DNA from 3 places in the Buttiauxella ferragutiae genome. Region 2 is predicted to be linked to each of the others. Evidence: predicted binding sites of a transcription regulator. Region 2 holds the regulator's gene; each other region holds the start of a gene.
The links. The regulator PurR, encoded in region 2, represses purine synthesis genes. The targets are predictions, from matches to a motif close to CANGCAAACGTTTGCNTG.
Positions count from the first base shown of each region.

Region 1: purE (5-(carboxyamino)imidazole ribonucleotide mutase) is a predicted target of PurR. The motif match lies at 1,840-1,857, and genes of this name have one in related genera.
Region 3: cvpA (colicin V production protein) is a predicted target of PurR. The motif match lies at 1,826-1,843, and genes of this name have one in related genera.

Region 1 is NZ_CP093332.1:4,041,135-4,044,416, reverse strand. It holds gene mnmH (tRNA 2-selenouridine(34) synthase MnmH) at 1-58, opposite strand, end outside; gene purK (5-(carboxyamino)imidazole ribonucleotide synthase) at 181-1,245, opposite strand; gene purE (5-(carboxyamino)imidazole ribonucleotide mutase) at 1,242-1,751, opposite strand; gene MNO13_RS18625 (glycosyltransferase WbsX family protein) at 1,959-3,086, opposite strand; gene MNO13_RS18620 (MFS transporter) at 3,108-3,282, opposite strand, start outside.
Region 2 is NZ_CP093332.1:2,482,554-2,485,835, reverse strand. It holds gene MNO13_RS11435 (C40 family peptidase) at 1-59, shown strand, start outside; gene sodB (superoxide dismutase [Fe]) at 191-772, shown strand; gene cydH (cytochrome bd-I oxidase subunit CydH) at 826-915, opposite strand; gene purR (HTH-type transcriptional repressor PurR) at 1,211-2,236, shown strand; gene punR (DNA-binding transcriptional activator PunR) at 2,275-3,186, opposite strand.
Region 3 is NZ_CP093332.1:1,489,092-1,492,373, forward strand. It holds gene folC (bifunctional tetrahydrofolate synthase/dihydrofolate synthase) at 1-914, shown strand, start outside; gene dedD (cell division protein DedD) at 904-1,632, shown strand; gene cvpA (colicin V production protein) at 1,901-2,386, shown strand; gene purF (amidophosphoribosyltransferase) at 2,426-3,282, shown strand, end outside.

The DNA.
Region 1 (3,282 bases), 1.6 Mb from region 2:
GAATATCGGCGCGCAGCAGATGTTCATAATGTTGAGTATTGGGACGAGCGTTTTGCATGGATAACCTTAAAGCGAGTGAGGCCAGAAACGCTGGGGATTGTGCGCTTTTGCATGCAAAAAAGAAAGGAAGGGGCTGGAATGGCAGGGCGGGTAAGCGATTAACGCTACCCGCCGCTGTGATTAGAGTTTGCTCTGCGCCCAGGCAATCCCGCTGGCGTATTCCACGGGTAACAACGGCACCAGCGCTTCAAGCGTTGCACCCAGTCTGTCGTTATCGCTGTCATTGAGATTGAGATGGCCGACTTTACGACCTTCACGCACGTCTTTGTCGTACCAGTGTAAATGCACCAACGGCAGTTTCAGCCAGTCGTAATTTAAATCGGTACCGATAAGGTTGATCATTACTGACGGTGAATTAACGACAGGTTGCGGCAACGGCAGATCAACAATGGCGCGCAGATGCAGCTCAAACTGGCTGATAGATGCGCCGTTTTGTGTCCAGTGGCCGCTGTTGTGCACGCGCGGTGCCAGTTCGTTAATCAGCAACCCGGCAGGCGTGACGAAGCACTCCATCGCCATCACGCCGACATAGTTCAGCTCATGCAGAATTGCCGAAAGCATCGCTTCCGCTTGCTGCTGTTGCTCAATGTTTGCCTGCGGGAAAACTACGCTGGTGCGCAGAATACCGTCCTGATGCAGGTTGTGAGTTAGCGGATAAAACACCGTGCTGCCATCATGCCCGCGTGCGCCAACCAGTGAAACTTCGCCGGAAAAGTTAATGCCTTGCTCAACGATACACTCGCCGTAGCACTCATCGGGCAATTGGCTGGTTTCATCGCTGCGCAAACGCCACTGTCCGCGTCCGTCGTAACCGCCAACGCGACGCTTCACAATCGCCAGTTCGCCAAGGTTGTGGAACACGTCAGCCCATTGGTCGCGGCTGGAAAGCAACTGCCACGGCGCGGTCGCCAGTTCGAGTTTATCGAACAGCTGTTTTTGCGTCAGGCGGTCGGCAATAATCGGGAAAACATCGCGGTTCACAAACGCATTGTGGCGCGCCAGTTCGCGGGTGAGGGCGGTTTCAGGCCAGCGCTCAATTTCTGCGGTGATAACACTTTGCGCAAATGGTACGGCTTCAGGTTCAGCGTCAAGACCCACCGGATAAACCGCGATGCCCAGCGGTTCGCCCGCCTGGCGCAGCATTCTGCCTAACTGACCGTTACCCAACACGCAAACGCGTTTCATGCTTCACCCCGTGGGTCCGGGTTTTCCAGCACTTCGTCGGTCTGGCTTTGACGCCAGTCTGCCAGGCGCTGACTGAGACCTTTATCGTGCAGAGCGAGAATTTGCGCCGCCAGTAAAGCAGCGTTGGCCGCACCGGCTTTGCCGATTGCCAGCGTGCCGACCGGAATACCGCGTGGCATTTGTACAATAGAGTAGAGACTGTCGACGCCGCTTAAAGCCGCGCTCTGGACTGGCACACCCAGCACCGGAACCAGGGTTTTCGCCGCGATCATACCCGGTAAATGCGCCGCACCGCCTGCACCTGCAATAATCACCTGATAACCGTTGCTGCTCGCCTGTTCGGCAAAGCTGAAGAGTTTATCGGGAGTGCGGTGTGCGGAAACCACTTCAACGTGGTGTGGGACATCAAGGGCGGTGAGGATTTCTGCGGCAAACTGCATGGTGGCCCAGTCACTTTTGGAACCCATGACAATGGCGATACGCGCCGGGGTCTGGTTGGAGGACATGCGTCTCAAAACTCCTGTGGGTATGCAAACATCACCGAACGTGGCTCGGTCGGTCAGAAGGGCTCAGAGAATAGCATGAACATGCAGCAAGGAAAACGGTTGCGTGGCGATTGTTAATGCCAGATTGTCCTGTTTCCTGACATGATAAAAGTGAGAACGATGCGGAGATAAAATTCCGCACCGGGAAGCGCCTCTGGATACATTACTTTAGCCAAATACTTTTTTGCCGGCTGCTAAGTAGCTAAAACCATTAACGGTGTCTGGCTCGAGATAGCTCCCTTCCGTCCATTCGTTCCACGCGTTGATCGTACAAACGGGAAATACCGATTTTTCTGTATCCATAAAGTTCTTAACGTCCTGCAGCGCCTTTTCGAATTCCGCAGGGGAATTATCCGTATACACCGGGAACCAGGGATAGCCAATGTCATCGAAGCAGTCGGTTTGCACCGTTCTGGGGGAAGAATCCCAGCCCACTGTTACGTTGGGGATATAAGGGAGCGCGTGTTGGCTGCTCAAGCGTGCATGTTCGTCTTTGGCGCATTCGCGGATCTCGCTGTAGGGGCAATCAGGAAAATGACCCGGTGTAATATGATGAACCCACACGTAGCTGGTCACGCTGTCAATTCCCAGATACTCAATCACCTTATCAGGATCGGTAAGCGTATTTTCGGTTGGTAAGGTTTCTATACCCCATACCACGGCATTGAGATGCAATTCGCCCAGCCCGCGCGCGCGAATTTTTGCTCGAAAATCCTCCAGCACTCTTTTGGTATTGCTCAGTCCACCCAGGCCTTTAACCAGGCTCATCATCTCGTAAATCGAAAAATAAAATTTCCCGTCTATCTTCCAGTAAGAAGGATGAGTGAAATAGCGTTCAATAATATGCTCGGTTGCTTCTATAAATACCCGCTCGGAGACAGCCCCCGTGAGGCGGGTAGGGTAAGGCTGATAACGGGTAGCCGGATGAATCTCCAGCCAGTCATGGTTGGCCCACATAATGGCAAATTTAACATCACTATTGTTGGCGGCGTTTAAATAGCCTTCGTCAAGACAGCGTTCAAGAAATGGCCCCTCCTGGTGCCAGTACCAGTCAAAGATAAAGGCAGAGATCCCGTGCCCGGCGGCTGCGTTAATTTTCTTTTCCATAACCACCGGGTCAGCTTCATCTTCATAACCCCATAGCGGCACTTTAGGTTGCATATGGCCGACAAACCGTGGCGTAGCATTTTTCACCAGTTCCCATTCGGTCCAACCTTTGCCGTGCCATTGCTCTACTTTGGGATCACAGTGGAAATTTGGGAAATAATATGCAGCCACTTCATATTTTCTTTGCATTATCGTCAGTCCTTTTACGTATTAATGATGGTTTTGAATAATATCTGCCTCGGAATTAAACTCATTGCGCTGGTTGCCATGAAAGCAGAGCCAACCGATAACCATACCGACGCCGGCCATACATGAGAGGACGGTATATAAAAAAGTTGTTCCCATTTCGAGTAATAAGGGGGTCACAAATGCCAGTAGCCCGCAG
Region 2 (3,282 bases):
ACTGGCAACGCCACTATGTTGGCGCTAAACGTGTCATGACTTCCAAAACCATTCGTTAAAAATTCGTCGAAAATCTGCGCCTGCCCTTCATTGGGCAGGCGTGTTCCTCTTTTGCTTACCCTTTCAATTTGTTACCCTAAACCCGCACTAAAAGTGTTGTCTAGATGTAAACAATAATAAGGAGTTAGCAATGTCGTTCGAACTACCTGCACTACCGTATGCAAAAGATGCTTTAGCACCGCATATCTCCGCCGAAACCCTGGAATACCATTACGGTAAACACCATCAAACCTATGTCACTAACCTGAATAATCTGGTTAAAGGCAGCGCGTTTGAGGGTAAAACCCTCGAAGAGATCGTTCGTACTTCCGAAGGTGGCGTATTTAACAACGCCGCTCAGGTCTGGAACCACACTTTCTACTGGAACTGCCTGGCACCAAATGCTGGCGGCGAGCCAACTGGCGAACTGCTGGAAGCCATCAATAAATCTTTTGGTAGCTTCGCTGAGTTCAAGCAGCAATTTACTGATGCTGCTATCAAGAACTTCGGTGCTGGCTGGACATGGCTGGTTAAACAGGAAGATGGCGCATTAGCGATTGTTTCTACCTCTAACGCTGGCACCCCACTGACGACTGCAGCTAAACCGCTGTTGACTGTGGATGTGTGGGAACATGCGTACTACATCGACTACCGCAATGCTCGTGCTGGCTACCTTGAGCATTTCTGGGCGCTGGTGAACTGGGCATTTGTTGCGAAGAATTTAGCAGCTTAATGCAAAAGTAAATGGGCCGCGATTTGCGGCCCATCTTGATCAAAGCGTAAAAATCAGTGCAGTACGGCAGTTAGTGCGCCGAAAACAATCAAAGCCAAAACAATTACCGTCGTCGTGATTGAAAATTTCAAATCGGTGCTCATCATTAAACTCCTTTTATATCCATACAATCGATGTGTCAGGGTGATTTTCCCACAACCAGAGATAAAAATCCTCCAGGTTTTAATCTGATATCAATTTTCCCTCTTCCACTTTTCGCCTGGATAGGCCAAAATCCCTCGCTAATTTGTTGCGTATCGTCAATTCAATGCCCTCCTCCCGTTTTATGTCGCAATCCCGGCATACCTGCAACCATCATGTTGCCTGTGGAGTCAGCGTACGCAAACGTTTAACATAATAGCAATCAAGGGTTTACGATATAGCCCGGAGTGAATTTTAATGGCGACAATCAAGGACGTGGCGAAGCGCGCAAACGTTTCCACTACAACCGTATCACATGTGATTAACAAAACCCGTTTTGTGGCGGAAGAAACGCGCAATGCGGTGTGGGCAGCAATTAAAGAATTGCACTACTCGCCAAGCGCCGTAGCACGAAGCCTGAAAGTTAATCACACCAAAACGATTGGTCTGCTTGCCACTTCCAGTGAAGCACCCTATTTCGCCGAGATAATCGAAGCGGTGGAAAATAGCTGCTTTGAAAAAGGCTACACCCTGATTTTGGGCAACGCGCACAACAACTTTGAAAAGCAGCGCGCTTACTTATCGATGATGGCACAAAAGCGAGTCGATGGCCTGTTAGTGATGTGCTCTGAATATCCTGAATCATTGCTCACCATGCTTGAAGAGTACCGTCACATCCCTATGGTGGTGATGGACTGGGGCGAGGCTCGTGCCGATTTCACCGACTCCGTGGTCGATAACGCTTTCCACGGCGGTTATCTTGCTGGACGTTATTTGATTGAACGCGGCCACCGCGAAATTGGCGCCATTCCCGGGCAAATGGAACGTAACACCGGTGGCGGCCGCCACGCAGGCTTTATGAAAGCACTGGAAGAAGCGGGAATTTCCATTCCGGAAAACTGGATTGTTCAGGGTGACTTTGAACCTGAATCAGGTTACCGCGCCATGCAGCAGATCATCGGCCAGTCTCATCGCCCAACAGCGGTATTCTGTGGCGGCGACATTATGGCGATGGGTGCTATTTGCGCTGCTGATGAAATGGGGCTGCGCGTGCCGCAGGATATTTCCGTTATCGGTTACGACAACGTGCGCAACGCGCGTTACTTCTCACCGGCATTGACCACCATCCACCAGCCGAAAGATTCGCTAGGGGAAACGGCGTTTAATATGCTGCTGGATAGAATCGTCAACAAACGCGAAGAGTCGCAGTCGATTGAGGTTCACCCGCGTCTGATTGAACGCCGCTCTGTGGCTGATGGCCCGTTTCGCGATTATCGCCGCTAAGTGTGTGTCGGATGTCGCGCAAGCGACATCCAGCAGACTTACAGCGGCTCCTGTAGCCACTCCTGATTCATCGTGTCACTATCGCCTAAGTAATCCAACAGCCAGGCCAACGCTGGCGATGCATCGTTTTGCTGCCATGTCAGGCAACATGCCGCGTCAGGGAATGGATTATCCAGCGTTAATTCGCGCCATTTCCCTGAAGCAACCCACGGTTTGGCAATATGTAACGGCACCATGCCGATACACAACCCCGCGCTCAAGCAATCCGAACCGGACGCCCAATCAGGCACTACCACGCGGCGCTGGTTATCTAACAGCCAGGTAATTCGTTTTGGTAATGAACGCGAAGTATCTTCCAGAACTAGCGATGGCCAGGCACGCAGGTCATCATCGCTTAACGTCCCATCGCACTGTGCCAGTGGGTGCGAGGAAGCCACCACGCAACGCCAGCTCAACGTTCCCATATCACGGAAGGCATAACGCCCCCCAACCGGAATCGCCTGAGTCGCGCCAATCGCCACTTCTACGCGTCCATCCGCCAGCGCATCCCACACGCCGTTGAACACTTCCTGAAAGATACGTAATTCGATATCAGGAAAATGGCGATAGAAATCCAGCACCAGTTGCCGCGTTCGCTCCGGTTTTACAATGTTATCAACTGCAATCGCCAGGTGACCACGCCATCCATTGGCGATCTGTTGGCACTGTTGCCGTGTCGTCATCATTTTTTTGATAACAGAGCGGCCTTCTTTGAGAAAAAAGACGCCAGCAGGGGTTAATTCAACATCCCGATGACGACGTTCGAATAGCGGAACGGCTAACCAATCTTCGAGTTGCCGCACCGTATAACTAATGGCAGACGGAACGCGGTGCAACTCTTGTGCTGCACCGCTGAAGCTGCCATTGCGCGCTACCGCATCGATGACTTCCAGCGAGTATTCTGACCACATTTCTTTGCTCACAAATTTTTTGAACGCAACCTACAAATATTAGCGTTTCACAAGCGTAATTGCACTCCGTACACTCTCGCGGCGATTAACCTGCAA
Region 3 (3,282 bases), 990 kb from region 2:
CATCACTGACCTATTTCGAATACAGCACCTTGTCGGCCCTGTTGCTGTTTAAGCAACTGGCGGTTGATGTTGTGATTCTTGAAGTGGGTCTGGGCGGGCGCCTGGATGCGACCAATATCGTCGATGCCGATGTCGCTGTCATCACCAGTATCGCGCTTGATCACACTGACTGGCTGGGGCCAGATCGCGAAAGCATCGGGCGTGAAAAAGCCGGGGTCTTCCGTGGTGGAAAACCTGCTGTCGTCGGTGAGCCGGATATGCCGCAGACCATCGCTGATGTGGCGGCTGAAAAAGGCGCTCATTTGCTGCGCCGTGGTGTGGACTGGTCTTACAGCGTTGAAGAGAATAGCTGGAGCTTCAAAGACGGGCAGGGCGAGTTGAGTGGGCTGCCGTTGCCACTGGTGCCGCAGCCAAATGCGGCAACGGCGCTGGCAGCATTGCGCGCAAGCGCGCTGAATGTTAGCGATGACGCTATCATTCAAGGAATTAAAGAGGCGACTCTACCAGGGCGATTCCAGGTCATTTCGCAAACGCCATTGGTTATTCTGGATGTGGCGCACAATCCCCATGCGGCGGCTTATCTTGCCGGGCGGCTGGCAGAGTTGCCGAAACGTGGCCGCGTGCTGGCGGTCATCGGAATGCTGCATGATAAAGACATCGCCGGGACGCTGGCATGTTTGTCCCCGCAAGTCGATAGCTGGTATTGTGCTCCATTAGAAGGGCCACGCGGTGCGAGTGCTGAACAACTGATTGAACATCTCGGTCAGGGTGAAGTCTACGACACAGTGGCTGAGGCCTGGTATGCTGCCATGAACGCAGCAACGGAAAATGATACCGTGCTGGTGTGTGGTTCATTTCATACAGTAGCCCACGTAATGGAAGCGCTGGACGCGGAGAAAGCAGGTGGCGAGTAAGTTTCAAAATCGATTAGTCGGAACCATCATTCTGGTCGCACTGGGGGTCATTATCCTGCCAGGGTTGCTTGATGGTCAGAAAAAGCATTATCAGGATGAGTTTGCAGCTATTCCTCTGGTTCCAAAACCAGGTGATACCGATGAGCCAGATATGCTACCCGCGGCGACTCAGGCACTCCCTTCACAACCACCGGAAGGTGCAGCTGAAGAAGTGCGTGCCGGTACGGCGGCAGCGCCAGGGCTGGATATCGCTTCGCTGCCTGGTGATAGCGGGGCGGGCATTGATGAAGTCCCTGTTTCCCGTGAACAGCCGAAACCGAAGCCCGTCGCTGAGAAACCAAAACCGAAGCCGGTAGAGAAACCGCAGAGCAAGGTCGAGGCTTCTCAAACGGAAGAGCGCCTGGCGATGATGAACGAAGAACCGCCAGTGCCAGAAAAGCCTGCGAAGCAAGAGACGACCGAACAAGCACCAACCGGGAAAGCTTACGTTGTGCAACTTGGTGCATTGAAGAATGCCGACAAAGTGAATGAAATTGTTGGTAAACTACGCGGCGCAGGGTTCCGTGTTTACACGTCACCATCAACACCGGTACAAGGAAAAGTCACCCGTATTCTGGTGGGGCCGGATGCCTCGAAAGACAAGCTTAAGTCTTCACTGGGCGAGCTGAATTCGCTTTCCGGGCTGAACGGTGTGGTGATGAATTATACGGCGAGATAGAAATTAGCCCGATTTGAGTTCAGGTCGCCCTCACCCCGACCCTCTCCCCCAGGAGAGGGGGAAAAGTGGCACTGATCTCATCCCCTCTCCCTCAGGGAGTGGGCCAGGGTGAGGGTTGTTTTAGGGCAAACTTTTAATGGCGTTGAGCATTTTTTCAACGCCATTATTTATTTACGCGAGGGAAGGAAATCCCTACGCAAACGTTTTCTTTTTCTGTTAGAATGCGCCCCGAACTGGACGTCAGGGCGATTTGTCGTGAGATTTGTTCATGGTCTGGATAGATTACGCCATCATTGGAGTCATCGGTTTTTCGGCTCTGATTAGTGTTATTCGTGGGTTTGTGCGTGAAGCGTTGTCGCTGGTGACATGGGGTTGTGCTTTCTTTGTTGCCAGTCATTACTACACTTACCTGTCAGTCTGGTTCACTGGCTTTGAAGACGAACTGGTACGTAATGGAATAGCTATCGCGATACTGTTTATCGCGACACTCATCGTCGGTGCGATAGTCAATTATGTGATTAGCGCACTGGTTGAGAAAACCGGCCTGTCGGGTACAGACAGGGTGTTGGGGATCTGTTTCGGTGCGTTACGTGGAGCGCTGATCGTCGCCGCCATTCTGTTCTTTCTTGATACGTTTACTGGTTTTTCTAAGAGTGACGACTGGCAAAAGTCGCAGCTTATCCCGCAATTCAGTTTCATCATCAGATGGTTCTTTGACTATCTGCAAAGCTCGTCAAGTTTCTTGCCCCGGTAATCGTATCGGGGGGTTGTGGCTTAATGAGGAAAAGACAACATGTGCGGTATTGTCGGTATCGCCGGTTTTATGCCGGTCAACCAGTCGATTTATGACGCGTTAACGGTGCTTCAGCATCGTGGGCAGGATGCCGCAGGCATCGTCACCATTGATGCTTTAAACTGTTTTCGTCTGCGTAAAGCTAATGGTCTGGTGAGCGATGTATTTGGTGCCATTCACATGCAGCGCTTGCAGGGAAATATGGGCATCGGCCATGTGCGTTACCCGACAGCGGGTAGCTCAAGCGCTTCAGAAGCTCAGCCATTCTATGTGAACTCCCCGTACGGCATTACTCTTGCACACAACGGTAATCTGACGAACGCGCACGAACTGCGCCAAAAGCTGTTCGAAGAAAAGCGTCGTCATATTAACACCACCTCTGATTCCGAAATCCTGCTCAATATTTTCGCCAGCGAGCTGGATAACTTCCGCAACTATCCGCTGGAAGCCGACAACATTTTTGCTGCCATTGCTGCGACTAACCGCCAAATCCGCGGCGCATATGCGTGTGTGGCAATGATTATCGGCCACGGCATGGTGGCTTTCCGTGATCCGAACGGTATTCGTCCGTTGGTGATGGGCAAGCGTGATTTGGGTGATGGCCGTACCGAATACATGGTGGCCTCTGAAAGCGTGGCGCTTGATACACTGGGCTTTGAGTTCCTGCGTGATATCGCACCGGGCGAGGCGGTTTACATCACTGAGAAAGGGCAGTTGTTCACCCGCCAGTGTGCCGACAACCCAACCAGCAACCCTTGCCTGTTCGAATACGTTTACTTCGCGCGTCCGGACTCGTTCATCGACAAGATTTCCGTTTACAGCGCTCGCGTTGAAATGGGTAAAAAACTCGGTGAGAA